Regions from separate parts of the Streptomyces sp. NPDC057002 genome, predicted to be linked through region 3. Evidence: riboswitches for the same ligand, from Rfam matches in the RefSeq annotation. Region 3 holds a riboswitch; each other region holds the start of a gene.
What was found. Region 3 has a riboswitch for thiamine pyrophosphate ahead of ACFT32_RS33725 (thiamine ABC transporter substrate binding subunit). Riboswitches for the same ligand answer to the same signal wherever they lie in the genome.
Positions count from the first base shown of each region.

Region 1: it holds a riboswitch for thiamine pyrophosphate, as region 3 does, so the genes downstream of both, thiC (phosphomethylpyrimidine synthase ThiC) here and ACFT32_RS33725 (thiamine ABC transporter substrate binding subunit) in region 3, are expected to answer to the same signal.
Region 2: it holds a riboswitch for thiamine pyrophosphate, as region 3 does, so the genes downstream of both, thiO (glycine oxidase ThiO) here and ACFT32_RS33725 (thiamine ABC transporter substrate binding subunit) in region 3, are expected to answer to the same signal.

Region 1 is NZ_JBHURZ010000004.1:706,614-712,793, reverse strand. It holds gene ACFT32_RS23250 (ATP-binding protein) at 6-2,483, opposite strand; gene thiC (phosphomethylpyrimidine synthase ThiC) at 3,188-4,990, opposite strand; TPP riboswitch at 4,983-5,172, opposite strand; gene ACFT32_RS23240 (YibE/F family protein) at 5,245-6,180, shown strand, end outside.
Region 2 is NZ_JBHURZ010000011.1:271,956-278,135, forward strand. It holds gene ACFT32_RS40390 (hypothetical protein) at 1-444, opposite strand, end outside; gene metF (methylenetetrahydrofolate reductase [NAD(P)H]) at 501-1,424, opposite strand; gene thiE (thiamine phosphate synthase) at 1,544-2,200, opposite strand; gene ACFT32_RS40405 (Rv2175c family DNA-binding protein) at 2,539-2,904, opposite strand; gene ACFT32_RS40410 (NAD(P)/FAD-dependent oxidoreductase) at 2,993-4,234, opposite strand; gene ACFT32_RS40415 (hypothetical protein) at 4,267-4,617, opposite strand; TPP riboswitch at 4,670-4,781, shown strand; gene thiO (glycine oxidase ThiO) at 4,779-5,948, shown strand; gene thiS (sulfur carrier protein ThiS) at 5,945-6,145, shown strand; gene ACFT32_RS40430 (thiazole synthase) at 6,148-6,180, shown strand, end outside.
Region 3 is NZ_JBHURZ010000008.1:117,433-123,612, forward strand. It holds gene ACFT32_RS33715 (ABC transporter ATP-binding protein) at 1-681, opposite strand, end outside; gene ACFT32_RS33720 (ABC transporter permease) at 681-2,354, opposite strand; gene ACFT32_RS33725 (thiamine ABC transporter substrate binding subunit) at 2,330-3,367, opposite strand; TPP riboswitch at 3,491-3,597, opposite strand; gene rlmN (23S rRNA (adenine(2503)-C(2))-methyltransferase RlmN) at 3,622-4,728, opposite strand; gene ACFT32_RS33735 (SRPBCC family protein) at 4,798-5,247, opposite strand; gene ACFT32_RS33740 (phosphatidate cytidylyltransferase) at 5,364-6,180, opposite strand, start outside.

The DNA of each region.
Region 1 (6,180 bases), on a different contig from region 3:
AGCGCCTACACGGGGCCCTCCTTCAGCTCTCGGTGCAGCTCTTCAAGCAATTCACCCACCGCGCTGCCACTAGCCAAATTGACCGAGCGCAGCTCAGTGAAGAATTTCTCGGCTTCACTGCTATTCCCCATAGCTAGATTAGCCCTTACCGCGCTCGCATAGCTAATCGCCCTAAAATGAGGGGCACTGAATGACTCGCCGATCCGAATAGCTTCCGTTGCATGAAAGAGTGCCCTATCGTTCATATCTACTTTCAGATATTGCTCCGCAATCATCTGATGTGCAGCAGCGGCATCACGCACTTCACCGTGATCCAGAAGGTACCGAATAGCCGCCTCGGAATAATTGGCAGCCTCCTCCACCTTGCCGACCGAAAAGAGCAATGGGACCTGCGACATCGTTGTTCGCGCAAGCCGCTCAGAATCCCCTAGATGCGTAAATACAGAGACAGCTTCTAGATATAACCTCTCTGCGTCCTCTGGCCGCCCAAGAGCATGAAGAACCTCTGCCGCATTAGACTGAGCCAGAGCCGCCCCTGAGATGTCTCCGAGGCTTCTTGATAGCGCGATATCCCGCAAGTGCAACTCAAGCGCTTCATCATCCCGACCTTGCCACCTTAGCGCAATACCCAGGTCATTCAGAACCATACTTACCTTGTCGAGATTACCTATCCTTTCGAATTTATCAAGAGATCTCCTGTGAAACTGCTCCGCCTCTTCAAACTCTCCAAACTCCACGAGTACCAAGGCTATTGTGTTCAGTGTCTCTGCCGTGCCCAGCTCATCTCCAAGCTCTATGCACACTTGCAGATCCTGTTTGAAGCAGTTAATCGCCTCACGGGAGTTACCCAGAGATCTATGCACCGTGCCGAGGTTGTACAGGCCTTGACCCAGTTGATTCTTCACCCCCAGCCGTCTCGAAATTTCGATACCCTTTTCAATTAGAGGTTTCGCCCCCTCAAGGTCACCACACTCCATCTTGAGGCATCCCAGCAGATTGGAGGCTATAGATATCGAGAAGTCATTTCCTGATTTGACTGCACGCGCGTAAGCCATCTCTGCAACCTCAAGACCGTAGAAAAATTCACGTCGATGGCGCGCCAAATTTACTCTGGCGTTCAGCAGGGAAAGTTCTACGTCATACGACTCAGTCACATCTGTCGCCTTGAGCCCGAGGCTAACGACCTCCTCTACTACCTGCCATTCGCCGAGATATTCACAGATGGCACAGAGAGGCATTGCCAGGATTTCTGCCTTGATTGGCCCCTCATGCTCCAGGGATAGACTGATTGCCGCAGTAGCGTTTAGGAGTTCAGCGCGAGCCCAAGTGATAGCAGAACCAACGGTTTCAATATTCGCGTAGTACTTCGTTGGCGCCTCCAGTTCGCCGAATTTACCAATGAAAGCAAAGTTGACCCTCAAGGAAGAGTTACGAAACCACTCCAGCATTCGATGGAGTGAAGCCGCCCTCTTCGCTTCAGAGTCCTTGAGGTTCTTCTCACGCGAATAAACCTTGAGCAGGTCATGGAACCTGAATCTGCCATAAGTGGAGGAAGATTCAATTAGGTTCACCTCGCTCAATTTCTCTAGCGTCCTCCGGGCTTCTGGCTCGCTGCAATCAATGAGTGCTGAGCAAACCCCCGGCCCGAAGTCCTCTCCAGGCGCTAGCGATAGTCGCTTGAACGCGTTCTTGGTTCTCTTCCCGAGTCTGCGATAAGAGAGATTGAACGCTGCGCGTACGGCTAGGTCTCCTGCTTCAAGACTTCCCAAAATGTTTCGTTGATCGCTCAGCTCGGCGGCGAGGTCCAACACTTTCATGCCGGGCGTGGACGTTAGCCTATTTGCCGCGATTCTTAGCGCCAGAGGCAGACTCCCACAAGCATCAACGACGGCACGTATAGCCTCGGGATTAGAATCTTTTGCACCCTGCCCAATTATCCGCTGGAGAAAGTGCTGCGCAGTCTCTGAGGGGAAAGTTTCCAAGTCGATACGTGTGGCTCCTTCAAGGCCACGCAGTCGACTTCGACTAGTTACCAGAACATGGGCGGATCCGCCGGGAGGGCAGAGAGGGCGTACTTGAGATTCATCTGCTGCATTATCGAGAACAACAATAAGGCATCGATTTGCCGTTACGCTTCGATACTTATCTAAACGGGCATGCGGATCTGTGGGAATCTCATCCTCTGGGATTCCAAGTGCGTGGATGAATCTTGCCATGACTTCTTCAGGTGCTGCTGGTTTTTCGTCAGCACCCCGCAGATCTGCGTAGAGATTTCCATCCGCGTACGTCCCAGTTGTCTTATATGCAACATGGACCGCCAGGCTAGTTTTTCCAACGCCAGGCTTTCCGGTGATCAGGGTCACTGTTCCAGGAGCCTGGTTTTCGATGCAATGAATCTCCTCCTCACGCCCAGTAAAGTCTGGCACTTCTGGCGGGAGAAGATGCGATTGGGTGGTGGCCGTTCCCCGCCCCCCGCCTCCCATTGACAAGTTTATGAACGTCGGGTTAGTTAGGACCGGACCGCTGTTATCGCCGCCAATAGCGACTGAAGCATCACCACTAGAATCGACACTGCGTCGCATCAAGATGCCCCACTCGACTCACCGCTGTAATCGGTCTCAATGGAGCCTTCCGCGTCCCCGCTGATAGCCACTGAGCCAGCCCCTGCCGCTGTGACGCCGTGAGACTGCGGATGGCTGGCAGACGTTGCCGCCACATCGCTTACCCTCGTCCTGATCGTCGCGCGGGACGAGCCAGCCACAACAACTGAGCCGGCACCTGTCGCTGCCACGGAAGGCTGCCCGGAGCCGGGAGTACGACTGAGGTAGTACTGCAGTGCTGAGCCGAGTAGTACGAGGACGATGAGTGTGACCCACCAACCCCACGCTGCCTGGTCCGTGATCACGTTGGTGACCAACCCTGTTGCAGAAGCCGCCACAACCGTAAGTGCAGCAGCAACCCCGCGCTTGGCAATCTCCGACACATGACCCCCATTGGTGAGGTGCGATCAGATGCCTAGCGTTACACAGTGCACCTTTCCTGGGTGCTCGGACGCTGACAAACTTCTGTGACCTGGCGCAGGGGGTAGTGCACGAGAGCCGCGGAGCGGGGTGTAGAGCACTAGTACTCGGATGCTCCTGGTGGGCGGCAGAGATCACTATCTCCACCGCCCAACGCCATGGGCTGATCAGTCAACGACCGGCAGATATACCCGGTTGCCGCTAGCCGCGAACTCCTTCGACTTCTGGAGCATTCCCTCAGCGATCTCCTCAGACGAGGCTCCCTCAGCCGCCGCACCACCGAACCGCTCTGTGATGCTTTGGCTAATCTTCATGCTGCAGAACTTGGGACCGCACATCGAGCAGAAGTGAGCCGTCTTGGCGGGCTCCGCCGGCAGGGTCTCGTCGTGGAACTCCCGTGCCGTGTCCGGGTCGAGGGCCAGGTTGAACTGGTCCTCCCACCGGAACTCGAAGCGGGCGTCGGACAGCGCGTCGTCCCAATCCTGGGCACCCGGGTGTCCCTTGGCGACGTCGGCCGCGTGGGCGGCGATCTTGTAGGTGATGACGCCGGTCTTGACGTCGTCACGGTTCGGCAGGCCCAAGTGCTCCTTGGGTGTGACGTAGCACAGCATGGCCGTGCCCCACCAGGCGATCATCGCGGCACCGATGCCGGAGGTGATGTGGTCGTACGCCGGCGCGACATCCGTGGTCAGCGGGCCGAGCGTATAGAACGGAGCTTCATCGCAGATCTCCTGCTGAAGGTCGATGTTCTCCTTGATCTTGTGCATCGGGACATGGCCCGGGCCTTCGATCATGGTCTGTACGTTGAAACGCTTGGCGATCCGGTTGAGTTCCCCGAGCGTTCGCAGTTCAGCGAACTGTGCCTCGTCGTTGGCGTCCGCGATGGAGCCGGGCCGCAGTCCGTCGCCGAGCGAGTACGTGACGTCGTACGCGGCGAGGATCTCGCAGAGTTCCTCGAAGTGCTCGTACAGGAACGACTCCCGGTGGTGCGCGAGGCACCAGGCGGCCATGATCGAGCCGCCGCGGGAGACGATGCCCGTCTTGCGGTTGGCCGTCAGCGGCACATAGGCCAGGCGCACGCCCGCGTGGACCGTCATGTAGTCCACGCCCTGCTCGGCCTGTTCGATGACCGTGTCCTTGTAGACCTCCCAGGTCAGATCCTCGGCCCGGCCGTCGACCTTCTCCAGGGCCTGGTAGAGCGGCACGGTGCCGATGGGGACGGGGGAGTTGCGCAGTACCCACTCACGCGTGGTGTGGATGTTGCGGCCGGTGGAGAGGTCCATGACCGTGTCGGCGCCCCAGCGGGTCGCCCAGGTCATCTTCTCGACCTCCTCCTCGATGGAGGACGTCACCGCCGAGTTGCCGATGTTGGCGTTGACCTTCACCAGGAACCTCTTGCCGATGATCATCGGCTCGATCTCCGGGTGGTTGACGTTGGCCGGCAACACGGCCCGGCCCGCGGCGATCTCGTCGCGGACCACCTCGGGCGAGACGTTCTCCCGGATGGCCACGTACTCCATCTCGGGCGTGATCTCGCCGCGACGGGCGTACGCGAGCTGCGTGACCGCCTCGCCGTCCCGGCTGCGACGCGGCTGACGCGGGCGGCCGGGGAAGACGGCGTCGAGGTTGCGGAGGCCGCCGCGGGGCGAGGTGTGCTTGATGCCGTCGTCCTCGGGACGGACGGGGCGGCCCGCGTACTCCTCGGTGTCGCCGCGGGAGATGATCCAGTTCTCCCGCAGCGGCGGCAGGCCCCTGCGGACGTCGGTGTCGACGTGTGGATCGGTGTACGGGCCCGAGGTGTCGTACAGCGTGACAGCCTGCCCGTTGGTGAGATGCACCTGCCGAACCGGCACGCGCAGGTCGGGGCGGGTGCCCTCGACGTACGCCTTGTGCCAGCCGATGGACTTCCCGGCCTCCTCGGACTGTGCGTCCTGAACGGAGGCAGGCGTGCGTGCGTCCTTGTCGGTCATGAGACCTACTCCCTACGCCGGCATTACCCGGTAACAGGTTCGGCGGTCGACGCAGCGGTTTCCGTCTGCCGACGTTCCGTGTGAAACATCACTCGACTTCGGTGATGTTTCATGTGAAACATCGCTGGGACGGAGGTCAGCGCCCTCTCAGCCCGGTGCTCCGAGCTCCCGCGTGTACAAAAGGTGCCCCCACGCTAGCGGCAATTCTGGCGCGGTGAACAGAGGGCCCCCCTCGTTCTTGCGATGATCGGTCGGTGACCACGACGCAGCGTCCCCCTTACCCACCGCCCGAGCCGCCTCGCGGATCCGGCGCCGGAAACGGCAACGGCCGGGGAGACGGCCACGATTTCGTCCCCGGGTCCGGGTATGGGCCCGGGACGGGTTTCGGTCCTGGGGCCGGAGCTGGTGCTGAGCGTGGTTCCGGCTATGCCGGGGGATACGGGCCGGGCAACGGCCAGGGCGGCGGCTCAGACGGTGGGCATGGAGTCGGCCCCGGCGACGGGCAGGGTCCGGGTTCCGGAGACGGACACGGACACGGAGAGGGTTCCGGGACCGGAGGAGGCGACGGCCACGGACACGGACAGGGTTCCGGGACCGGAGGAGGCGACGGCCACGGACACGGACCCGGACCCGATTCCGCTCCAGGTGGCGGACACGGGCACTCGCACAGCCACGGTCCGGCCACACCCGTCTCCATGCATCTGCGCAAGATCATCGCGGCGATCCTGATCCCGTTCGGCGCGGCCGTGCTGGTCGGTCTCGTTGTGCTGTGGCCGGGCGGCGCCCCGTCGCACGAGCGCACCGGTGTCGGGTTCGACCGGCAGACCGAACAGGCCTCGGTCACCAAGGTCGTGGAGATCAGCTGCAAGGAGGCCGGCGCCTCCGGGGTCCCGCCGACCGGCGACACCTCCACCGCCGAGGGCTCCTCCGCGGTGCAGCAGGAGAAGGGCACCTGCAAGCGCGCGACGATCCGGGTCGACAGCGGCAAGGACAAGGGCCGCACCTTCACCGAGATCATCCAGCCGGACCAGTCCCGCCAGCTGCACGAGGGCCAGAAGGTCGTGGTCGCCTACGAGCCCTCCGCGCCGAAGGACCTGCAGTACTCGGTCACCGACATCAACCGCCGTCTGCCCATGGGCCTGCTGGCCGGCATCTTCGCGCTCGCCGTCGTGGTCGTCGGGCGGCTGCGG
Region 2 (6,180 bases), on a different contig from region 3:
GACCGGGCGCGCGGGAGTGAAGACGTCGTCGCGGTCGTAGTCGTCGCCCTGGCCGTAGGAGGCGGCGTCGTGGCGGTAGTCGCCGCCCTCGTCGCCGTAGCCGCCGCCCGCCGCCTCCATGCCGGAGACCTCGAGGGTCGGCTCCTGGCGGCCCCGCTCACCGCGGCCGCGCTTGCTGCCGCCCAGCATCGGGGCGTTCATCGCCCAGCCGGCCGCGAAGCCGCTGCGGAACGACAAGGTGACGTAGGTCTGCCCGACCGCGAAGGCGGCCGCGCCCAGTCCGATCACGACGACCGACGGGATCAGGACACCGACGACGACGCCGAGGAAGCCGGCGAAGGCCAGCAGCCGCCAGCGCAGCCGCGCCTTGTACTGCAACAGCACCTCGCCCAACAGCCACAGCGCGACGATGCCGAACGCGATGTAGAGGACCGCCCAGCCCATGTACGCCCCTCTCCCAGTGGCCGCTACGCAGTGTGTCGTATACCGGTGCGAACGGTCTAGGCCTGCGATGGGTGGTGCAGGCCCAGGTTCTCGTAGATTTCCAGGGTCGCCGTGGAGTTGTTGAGCGTGATGAAGTGCAAGCCGGGCACTCCCTCGGCGAGCAGCCGGGCACAGAACTCCGTGGCGAATTCGATCCCAATGGAGCGTACAGCGGCCGGATCGTCTTTTGCTGTGAGGATCCGCTCTTTCAGGGCGGCCGGGAACACGGCGTTGGTGAGGGAGGGGATCCGCGCCAGCGACTTCACACTGGCGATGGGCATGATCTCGGGGATGATCGGGGTGTCGCAGCCCGCTGCCGCGACCCGGTCGCGCAGCCGCAGATAGTCCTCCGGCTGGAAGAACATCTGCGTGATCGCGTAGTCCGCGCCCGCGCGGCACTTGTCCACGAAGTGGCGGACGTCGGCGTCCCAGTCGCTGGAACGCGGATGCATCGCGGGGAAGGCGGCGACGCCCACGCAGAAGTCGCCGGACGCCTTGATCAGCTCGACCAGTTCGGCGGCATAGGCGAGGCCGCGCGGGTGCGCCACCCAGTCGCCCATCGGGTCGCCGGGCGGGTCGCCGCGCAGGGCGAGCATGTTGCGGATCCCGGCGTCGGCGTACTGGCCGATGATGTTGCGCAGGTCGGCGACCGAGTGGTCGACGGCCGTCAGGTGCGCGATCGGGGTGAGGGTGGTGTCGGAGGCGATCGCCTCGGTCGCCTTGACCGTGCCCGCGCGGGTGGAACCGCCCGCGCCGTAGGTCACGGAGACGAAGTCGGGCGCCACCGCTTCGACCCGGCGCAGGGCGTTCCACAGGTTCCGCTCGCCCTTCGGGGTCTTGGGCGCGTAGAACTCGAACGAGTACGTCGTCTTGCCTGTCGCGAGCATGTCTCGGACGGTGGGTGCGTGGTCCGACCTGATGGATGCGGTGCCGAGGGCCATACCGGCAGGTTAGCCAGGGGCGGTCGGTCACCCAACCGGGCATCGATATTTGCCCGATTTGCGTACTTACTGTCCACCCCTTGGACATCCGGCCCCTGGACATCCGGCCGACCGGCGTACTACTTCTCCCGCAGCCTCTTCGCGAACTCGGTGGCCGCCGCACCCGGGTCGTCGGCCTCGGTGATCGCCCGTACGACGACGACGCGCCGGGCGCCCGCATCGAGGATCTGGTCGAGGTTGCCGAGGTCGATGCCGCCGATGGCGAACCAGGGGCACTCGGTGCCGAGGGCGGCGGTGAACCGGACCAGGTCCAGGCCGGGGGCGTGGCGGCCGGGCTTGGTGGGGGTGGGCCAGCACGGGCCGGTGCAGAAGTAGTCCACGCCGTCCTGGGCGGCGGCCGCGGCGGCCTCTGACTCGGCGTGTGTGGAGCGGCCGATCAGGACGTCGTCGCCGAGGATCGCGCGGGCCGCCGGGACCGGGAGGTCGCCCTGGCCGAGGTGCAGCACGTCGGCGCCGGCGGCGTGGGCGACGTCGGCGCGGTCGTTCACCGCGAGGAGCTTGCCGTGCCGGGCACAGGCGTCGGCGAAGACGGCCAGGTGCTCCAGCTCCTCGCCCGCCTCCATGCCCTTGTCCCGCAACTGCACGATGTCGACCCCGCCGACCAGCACGGCATCGAGGAACTCCTCGAGATCACCCTGCCTCTTGCGGGCGTCGGTGCAGAGGTAGACCCGGGCGTCGGCGAGCTGGGCCCGTGCGGTGGTGGCGGTGTCGGGCATGCGTGGCCCCCTGGGTATCGGTGGCGGCGGGTGCGGACACCCGTGCCGGTGGCGGTGGCGTTGAGGTGCGAGACGCACCCGGGGCCATGGTGAACGGGTGCGAGACGCACCCCTGGCCTGTGGCGTAAGGGCGCGAGACGCACCCGGGCCTGTGGAACTGCCGGGCACCCAGGGCGCCCGTGCCGGTGTCTGCGCCGGGCGGGCGGTGGCCCACGCCCCGAGCGGGGCGCGAGCCACCCCAGGACCGTGGCCCCACGGGCCCCGGCCCTCACACCGGGCAGATCTTCAGGTCCGGCCCCGCTCGCACGGCACCGGACGGTTGTTCGGTCGAGGTCGGGTCAGACCGCGAGCGCCTGGGCGCGGCGCTTCACCTCCGTGCCGCGATTCTCACTCAGTGCCTGCGCCGGGGTGCCGGGCAGGCTCGGGTCGGGGGTGAAGAGCCACTCCAGCATCTCCTCGTCCGTGAAGCCGTCGTCCCGCAGGAGCGTCAAGGTCCCGGACAGGCCCTTGACGACCTTGTCCCCGTCGATGAAGGCGGCGGGGACGTGCAGCGCGCGGTTCTCACCTCGGCGTACGGCGATGAGCTGGCCGTCCTTGACCAGCTGCCGCACACGCGTCACCTCGACATCGAACTGTTCGGCGATGTCGGGGAGGGTGAGCCAGGCGGGGACGAGAGCATCGATCTTTGCGTCAATCTCGGTCACGGAAACCAGCCTGCCATCCCCCACTGACAGTCGGAAGTCAGCCCGGCCCACCTGGGCGGACAACGGGCCCCCGCACTTCCCCCGACAGCTACGCCGTGGCCGCCTTCAGCGGCCTGGCCGGGTCCTCCAGCAGCACCGGATTCATGGCGGCGCCCGACTCGATCAGGCGACGCCCCTGCGCCAGGTCCCGGGGCCGGCCCACCGCCAGCAGGGCGACCAGGCGGTCGCCGCGGAGCCAGCAGACCGTCCAGGCCGGCCCGGCCGGGTCGCCCCGCCACAGGGTCGTGTCGGCACCGGCATGGTGCCCGGCGTACTGCACGAACCGCCCGAACTGCTCGGACCAGAAATACGGCACCGGGTCGTACACCGCCGGGGTCTCCCCCGAGGCCCGGCCGACGATGTTCAGGGCCACCGTGCGCGGCCCCTGGAGGGCGTTGTCCCAGTGGTGGACCAGCAGGCGCTCGCCGTACCGCCCCGAGGGGAAGGATGCGCAGTCGCCGACCGCGTACACGTCCGGCACCGACGTACGCAGGTGCCGGTCGCACACGATCTCGCCCTGGGCACCGAGCTCCACTCCGGAGCCGGCGAGCCACGCCGTGGCGGGGCGGGCGCCGATGCCGACCACGACCGCGCCCGCCGGCAGCCGCGTGCCGTCGTCGAGGAGCACCGCCCCGGGCTCGACGCGCTCCACGCGCGCGTGCGTGCGCAGCACCGCACCCGCGTCGGCGTACCAGCCGGCCATCGGGGCCGCGACCTCGGCGGGCAGCGCCCCGGCGAGCGGCCGTTCGGCGGCCTCCACGACGGTCACCGCGCAGCCGGCCTCGCGCGCGGCGGTGGCGAACTCCGCGCCGATCCAGCCCGCGCCGACGACCACGATGTCGTGCTTGCGGGCCAGCACGGGCCGCAGCCGCTCGGCGTCGTCCAGGGTGCGCAGCAGATGCACGCCCGGCACGCCCTCCGCGCCGGGCAGCCGGACCGGCTCGGCGCCGGTCGCGACGACGAGGGCGTCGTACGGCACGGGCCCGTCCTCGGTGTCCAGCTCGTGATCGCCGGGGCGCAGGCCCAGCACCTCGCAGCCGAGCCGCAGCTCGATGCCGAGGGCCTCGAAGTCGAGGTCGAAGGCGGAGCCCTCGGCCTTGCCGAGCAGGACGGCCTTGGACAACGGGGGCCGGTCGTACGGCTGGTGGGGCTCGGCGCCGATGAGGATCACGGTGCCGCTGAAGCCCTGCTCCCGCAGGGCGACCGCGGTCTGCACACCGGCCATGCCCGCACCCGCCACGACCACGCGCCGCGGCGCGGACGGACCTGCTTCCTGCGTCTGCTCGCTCACCTGATCACCATAGACAACTGACGTTTTGTCAGTCAGTGCTCATGCGCAGTGACCTGCTCCACAACGCTCGTCCCGCTGCCCCGCTGCGACTCCCACTCCCACGTCTCCTCCAGCCTCACCCGCCCGTCGGGCAGCTCCACGACCGTCGACACACAGTGCCCCGAGGAGGTGGTTCCGTCCTGCTTGAGCTGTACGTACCGGAAGTCCAGCCGGTCACCTTCCCGGGTACCCACGAGGTGGCCGCGTACGACGTCGCCGCCCGAGTACTCGGCCCAGATCTCGCCGTCCTTCTCGTGGTACGTGAACCGGGTGCGGGTCCCCACCTGGCCCGGGGCCTGGTCGGCGACCGGGGCGAGGAGAAGACCGTCGAGGGATCGGGCCATGGACGGAGGCTCCCTTACTGCGACATACGGCATCGGGCTAGGGTGGCCAACGTAGAGCACTCGCGGGAGCCCGGACGCACCGGGCTGAGAGGGAGGCTGGCGGCCTCCGACCGTACGAACCTGATCCGGGTCATGCCGGCGAAGGGAGGGGCTGGACGCCCATGCCGCGTACGCGAACGTCAGACGTCCTCGTCATCGGGGGCGGCATCATCGGCCTGGTCACCGCGTGGCGGGCCGCACAACGCGGGCTCACCACGGCCGTGGTGGACCCCGAGCCGGGCGGCGGGGCCGCGCAGGTGGCGGCCGGCATGCTGGCCGCCGTCACGGAACTGCACTACGGCGAGCAGACCCTGCTCGGTCTGAACCTCGCCTCCGCCCGGCGCTACCCGGACTTCGCGGCCGAGCTCACCGACCTCACGGGCCACGACCTCGGCTACCGCCGCTGCGGCACGCTCGCCGTCGCCCTGGACGCCGACGACCGGGCGCATCTGCGCGAACTGCACGCCCTGCAGCAACAGTCCGGCCTGGAGTCGCAGTGGCTGTCGGGGCGGGAGTGCCGTCGCCTGGAGCCGATGCTCGCGCCGGGCGTGCGCGGCGGGCTGCGCGTCGACGGCGACCACCAGATCGACCCGCGGCGGCTGTCCGGGGCGCTGGTGACGGCGTGCGAACGGGCGGGGGTGGTCTTCCACCGGGCATGGGCGGAGCGGCTCACCGTCGTGCGGGACCGGGCCGCGGGCGTCGTCACGGCCGACGGGACCGCCCTGGACGCCGGGCAGGTGGTGCTGGCCGGGGGCAGCCTCAGCGGACGGCTCGCGGGCGTCCCCGAGGACGTACTGCCTCCCGTGCGGCCGGTGAAGGGGCAGGTCGTACGGCTGACCATGCCGGGGCGGCACGGGCCCTTCCTGAGCCGGACCGTGCGCGCGGTCGTGCGCGGCAGCCATGTCTATCTGGTGCCGCGCGAGAGCGGCGAGCTGGTCATCGGGGCGACCAGCGAGGAAACGGGCTGGGACACCACCGTGACGGCGGGCGGCGTGTACGAGCTGCTGCGCGACGCGCACGAGCTGGTCCCGGGCATCACCGAGCTGCCGTTCACGGAGACCCGCGCCGGACTGCGGCCCGGCTCCCCCGACAACGCGCCGCTGCTCGGCCCGACCGGCCTGGAGGGTCTGCTGCTGGCCACCGGGCACTACCGCAACGGTGTCCTGCTCACCCCGGTGACCGGCGACGCCATGGCGCACGTCCTGACGGCGGGCGAACTCCCCGAGGAAGCCCGCCCCTTCACCCCGAAGCGCTTCAGTACCGCCACCGCACTCACGGAGCAGCCCGTATGAACATCTCCGTCAACGGGGAGCCCCGGGACGTCCGGCCCGGCACGGCTCTCGACACCGTCGTGAGGTCGCTCACCGCCTCACCCTCCGGAGTGGCCGCCGCCCTCAACGAAACCGTCGTCCCGCGCGCGCAGTGGCCGGCCACGTCCCTCGCCGAGGGAGACCGCGTGGAAGTCCTCACCGCCGTCCAAGGAGGCTGACCATGGCCGGCGATCCGTTTGTCCTCGGTGGTACG
Region 3 (6,180 bases):
CGCGTCGGCCGGCCGCTGCCAGACCTGAAGCGGCGTACCGGACTGGGCGATCCGTCCGTCCCGCATCACCACGACCCGGTCGGCCAGTGCGAAGGCCTCCCCCTGGTCGTGCGTCACGGCGAGGACGGTCGTGCCCAACCGGCCGAACAACTCCCGCAGTTCGACGACCAGGCGTTCCCTCAGCGACCGGTCGAGCTGGCCCAGCGGCTCGTCCAGCATCAGCAGCCGGGGGCTCGGCGCCAGGGCCCGGGCCAGCGCCACTCGCTGCTGTTCCCCACCGGACAGCGCGGCGACGGCCCGGCGAGCCGCGCCGGGCAGCCCGACGAGGTCGAGCAACTCCCGCACCTGATCGGCCTGCTGCCGCTTGGACGCCCCGTGCATGCGCAGCCCGAAGGCGACGTTGCCGCCCACGTCCCGCTGCGGGAACAGCTGGTGGTCCTGGAACATCAGCCCGACCCCGCGCCGGTGCGCGGGCACGCCGGCCTGGTCGCGCCCGTCGAGCGCCACCCGCCCGGAGTCGAGCGGCTGGAGCCCGGCCACGGCCCGCAGCAGGGTCGACTTACCGCTGCCGCTGGGCCCGAGCACGCACACGATCTCATGCTCGGCGACCTCCAGATCGACGGCGTCCAGCACGGCCCGCCCGCCGAAACGGACCGTCGCGCCCTCCAGCGCCAGCAGCATCAGAACTCCCCTGTCCGGTCGGCGGTCCTGAGCCTCTCCAGCACCAGCAGGGCCACCGCGCACACCACCATCAGAATCGTCGAAAGGGCCATCGCCTGGCCGTAGTTGAGCTCCCCGGGCCGCCCCAGCAGCCGCGCCACGGCCACCGGCAGCGTCGGACTGTCGGGCCGCGCGATGAACACCGTCGCCCCGAACTCCCCGAGCGACACCGCGAAGGCGAACCCGGCGGCGATCAGCAGCGCCCGCCGCACCATCGGCAGGTCCACCTCCCGCCACACCCGCCAGGGCGAGGCCCCCAGCACCGAGGCCGCCTCGCGCAGCCGTACGTCCACCGCCCGCAGCACGGGCAGCATGGTCCGCACGACGAACGGCACCCCGACCAGCGCCTGCGCGAGCGGCACCAGGATCCACGAGGACCTCAGATCCAGCGGCGGCTCGTCGAGGGCGATCAGGAACCCGAAACCGACGGTCACCGCGGAGACCCCGAGCGGCAGCATCAGCAGCGCGTCGAAGCCGCGCACGAACCGCCCGGCGTCCCTGCGGGTGAGCGCGACGGCGGCGAGGCCGCCGATCACCACGGCGATGACGGTGGCGGCGACGGCGTACTCCAGGGAGTTGCCGATCGCCTCGATCGGCGGCACCAGGAACACCCCGCCGTCGGCCCTGGTCAGCGCGCGGTAGTAGCCGAAGCCGGGCGCGTCCAGGGACCGCTGGACCAGCACCGCGAGCGGCAGCAGAAGCAGCACGACGATCGTCAGCAGCACCCCGCCCAGCAGCGCCCACTGCCCGGCGCCGCGCGGCCGGCGCGCGGTCACCGACGCGTCCACCAGCCGCAGCGCGGTCTCCCGCCGCCGTACGGTCCAGGCGTGCAGGGCGAGGATGGCGCCCACGGCGACGAACTGGATCAGCGTCAGCACGGCCGCCGTGGACAGGTCGAAGATCTCCGACGTCTGCCGGTAGATCTCCACCTCCAGGGTCGAGAAGGTGGGCCCGCCGAGGATCTGGACGACACCGAAGGAGGTGAAGGTGAACAGGAAGACCATGAGCGCTGCGGCGGCCACCGCGGGCCCCAGCGCCGGCAGCGTGACCTGCCGCCAGGCCCTCCAGGGTGACGCCCCGAGCATCCGCGCGGCCTCCTCCTGCCGCGGGTCCAGCTGCGCCCAGAGCCCGCCGACGGTCCGTACGACGACCGCGTAGTTGAAGAAGACGTGCGCGAGCAGGATCGCCCACACAGTGGTGTCGAGCCGTACGCCCCACAGCTCGTCGAGCAGCCCGCCCCGCCCGACCAGCGCCAGGAACGCCGTACCGACGACGACCGTCGGCAGCACGAACGGGACGGTCACGGCCGCCCGCAGCACCTGCTTGCCCCGGAAGTCGAAGCGCGCGAAGACATACGCGCCGGGGAGTGCGATCAGCAGGGTGAGCGCGGTGGAGACCAGCGCCTGCCAGGTGGTGAACCACAGGACGTGCCGGACGTCGGACTGCGCCAGCACCTCCCCGATCCGCCCGAGCCGCCAGGCCCCGTCGACCTTCAGGCCACGCGCGACGATCGCGGCGACGGGGTAGGCGAAGAACGCGGCGAAGAACGCGACGGGCAGGGCGATGAGCCCGAACCGCGCCGCGCTCCCGCGCCGGTCCTTGCGGACGGCTACTTCAGTACGAGTGAGGTCCACGACTTGACCCACTGGTCACGGTTGTCGGCGATCTTCGCCGGGTCCATGGTCTCGGGATCCTCGGCCTGCGGCCCGAACTTCACGAACTCCGGCGGCACCTGGGCGCCCTCGCGCACCGGGTACACGAACATGTTGAGCGGCATGTCCTCCTGGAACCGCTGGGAGACCAGGAAGTCGAGGAACGCCTTGCCCCCCTCGCTGTTCTTCGCGTTGCTCAGCAGCCCGGCGTACTCGACCTGCCGGAAGCAGGTGCCCTGCGCGACCCCGGTCGGTGCCGTGCTCGGCTTGGGGTCGGCGTAGACGACCTCGACGGGCGGCGAGGAGGCGTACGACACGACGAGCGGCCGGTCGCCCTTGGCCTTCTTGCCGCCGGCCGAGCCGGAGAACTCCTCGTTGTAGGCCTGCTCCCAGCCGTCGACGACCTTCACGCCATTGGCCTTGAGCTTCTTCCAGTAGCCCTCCCAGCCCCCGTCGCCGTACTTCGCGGCGGTACCGAGCAGGAACCCGAGGCCGGGCGAGGAAGCGGAGGCGTTCTCGGTCACGAGCAGGTTCTTGTACTGGGGCTTGACCAGGTCGTCGAAGCTCTTCGGCGGCTCCAGCTCGTGGTCGGCGAAGTACTTCTTGTCGTAGTTGACGCAGATGTCGCCGGTGTCGACGGGCGTGACCCGGTGCTTGCCCTGGTCGGCGCGGTACTCGGCCTTGATCCGGTCGGATCCCTTCGCCTCGTACGGCTGGAACAGCCCATTGTCGAGCGCCCGCGAGAGCAGCGTGTTGTCGACGCCGAAGAAGACGTCGCCCTGCGGGTTGTCCTTGGTCAGGATCGCCTTGTTCACGGCCTGCCCGGCGTCGCCGTCCTCCAGGACGTTGACCTTGTAGCCGGACTGCTTCTCGAAGGCGGCGATGACGCCCTTGGACGCGGCCCACGAATCATGGCTGACGAGGGTCACGGTCTCGGAGTCGCCGGACCCCTGGCCGCCGCCGGAGGACCCGCACGCGGCGAGCGTGCCGGCCATACCGAGCCCGACGACCACAGCCGTCAGCCGCTTTCTCTTGATGCTCACTGGATTCCTCCTGGATGACCAGGAGAAGACGCGGCCCCGCCCGGGAACTCAGGGGTCCCGGGCAGGGCGCAACAGCTCGAGTGATGACCGATCTCCCTACCCAGAATGACCTGGGCCAGGTTCGGAGGGTCTGCGGCCGTGTGCCGCACTCTCAGCGCTGTGGCGCTCCCCTGTCGGAATATGAAGGTGTATGTACGACGGTCAGACTACCGTTCGGTGGCCGCGAGCTGACCACACGCCCCGTCGATCTCCTGTCCACGGGTGTCCCGGACCGTCACCGGCACACCATGGGCGGCGATGGCCTCCACGAACGCCTTCTCGTCCTCGGGCCGCGAGGCGGTCCACTTCGACCCCGGCGTCGGGTTCAGCGGAATGAGATTGACATGCACGGGCTTGCCCTTGAGCAGCCGCCCGAGCCGGTCGCCCCGCCAGGCCTGGTCGTTGATGTCCCGGATCAGCGCGTACTCGATGGACAGCCGCCGCCCGGACTTGGCGCTGTACTCGAACCCGGCGTCCAGGACCTCCCGGACCTTCCACCGCGTGTTCACGGGGACGAGGGTGTCGCGCAGCTCGTCGTCGGGCGCGTGCAGCGAGATGGCGAGCCGGCACTTGAAGCCCTCGTCGGCGAACCGGTGGATCGCCGGCACGAGACCGACCGTCGAGACGGTGATCCCGCGCTGCGAGAGCCCCACCCCGTCGGGCTCGGGGTCGGTGAGCCGCCGGATGGACCCGATGACCCGGTTGTAGTTCGCGAGCGGCTCGCCCATGCCCATGAACACGATGTTGCTGAGCCGCGCGGGACCGCCGGGAACCTCCCCGTCCCGCAGCGCCCGCATGCCGTCGACGATCTGATGCACGATCTCGGCGGTGGACAGATTCCGGTCCAGGCCCGCCTGCCCGGTCGCGCAGAACGGGCAGTTCATCCCGCACCCCGCCTGCGAGCTGATGCACATGGTCACCCGGTCCGGGTAGCGCATCAGCACGGACTCGACGAGCGTCCCGTCGAACAGCCGCCACAGCGTCTTGCGCGTGGTGCCCTGGTCGGTCGACAGATGCCGCACGACGCTCATCAGCTCGGGCAGCAACGCCTCCCGCAGCTTCCCCCGGGCACCGGCCGGAATGTCGGTCCACTGCTCCGGCTCGTGCGCGTACCGCGCGAAGTAGTGCTGCGAGAGCTGCTTGGCACGAAACGGCTTCTCCCCGACAGCCGCAACGGCCTCCTTGCGCTCGGCAGGAGTGAGATCAGCGAGATGCCGCGGCGGCTTCTTGGCTCCGCGGGGGGCGACGAAAGTGAGTTCTCCGGGCTTAGGCATGGCTCAACCAGTGTCGCAGATCGTCAGCGGTGGCCCGTGCCCCGCCCGCGACACCCGGAGAGAGGCGTTCTAGTCGCCCGTGTGCTCCAGCCGGTTCTTGAGGAGTTGCTCGTTGCGCGGGAGTTCCTTGCGGACCTGGGGGCGGACGACGAGCGGTACGAGGACCTTGCCGACGCCGTGGCCCTCGATGTCGATGTCGATCGTCACGTGGGAGCGCTGTCCCTCGTCGAACGACTCGACCTCGCCGTGCACCCGTGGCCGGACGGGTCCGTCGACGCCGCGCATGCCCCAGCTGTGCGGTGGGTCGTACTCCGTGACCTCCATGGTCATCGGCATCACACGGCGGCCGATGTGCCGGGTGACCCGGACCCGGGAGCCGATGCCGAAGGGCCCCTCGTCGAGGCGTTCCGCGGACACGGCGCTCAGCTGCCACTCCGGCATGCGCGGGGTGTCCATGACGTAGTCGTAGACCTCCTCGGGACGTCGGTCCACATCGATGGTCTGTCGAATGATGGCCATGATGACCCCCTTTGCGATGTACACCTGAATCGTCCCACTCGGCGCCCCTCGGTGCCTCCCCGGAACGACAGCGAGCTCCCGCCCACAAGGACGGGAGCTCGCTGGACGAGGTCCGCTCAGCCGGATCCGACGAAGAGCACGAGCAGCAGCCACACCACCGGAGCCGTGGGCAGCAGCGAATCCAGCCGGTCCATGATGCCGCCGTGACCGGGCAGCAGCGTGCCCATGTCCTTGATGCCGAGGTCCCGCTTGATCATGGACTCGCCGAGGTCGCCGAGCGTGGCGGTGACCGCGACCGCGAGGCCGAGCACCAGGCCCTGCCACCAGGCACCGTCGTCGATGAGGAACTCCATGCACAGCGCCCCCGCGACCATGGCGAAGGAGACCGCGCCGAGCAGGCCCTCGCGGGTCTTGCCGGGGCTGATGCGCGGGGCGAGCTTGTTCCGGCCGAAGCGCCAGCCGACGGCGTAGGCACCGGTGTCGCTGACGACCGTGAGCAGCAGGAAGGTGAGCACCCGCTGCGGCCCGTCGTCGGCGGTCAGCATCATCGCGACGAAGGTCGCCAGGAACGGCACGTAGAACGCCGCGAAGACGCCCGCCGTGACGTCCCTGAGGTAGCCCTCGGGCGGTTCCGTCATGCGCCAGACGAGCACGGCCAGCGTCGTGAGCGCCATGGCGACCCAGGCGCCCTCGGCGCCCCGGACGTACCCGGAGACGACCATCGCGGCACCGCCGAGCGCGAGCGGAACGAGCGGCGCCCGGATGCCCTTGCGTTCGTCCAGCCGCTTGGTCAGCTCCCAGAGGCCCACCACGACGGCGACCGCGACGACACCGACGAACACGGCCTTGACGACGAACAGCGACGCGACGATCACCGCGCCGAGCCCGACCCCGACCCCTATCGCGGCACTCAGGTCGCGGCCCGCGCTCTTC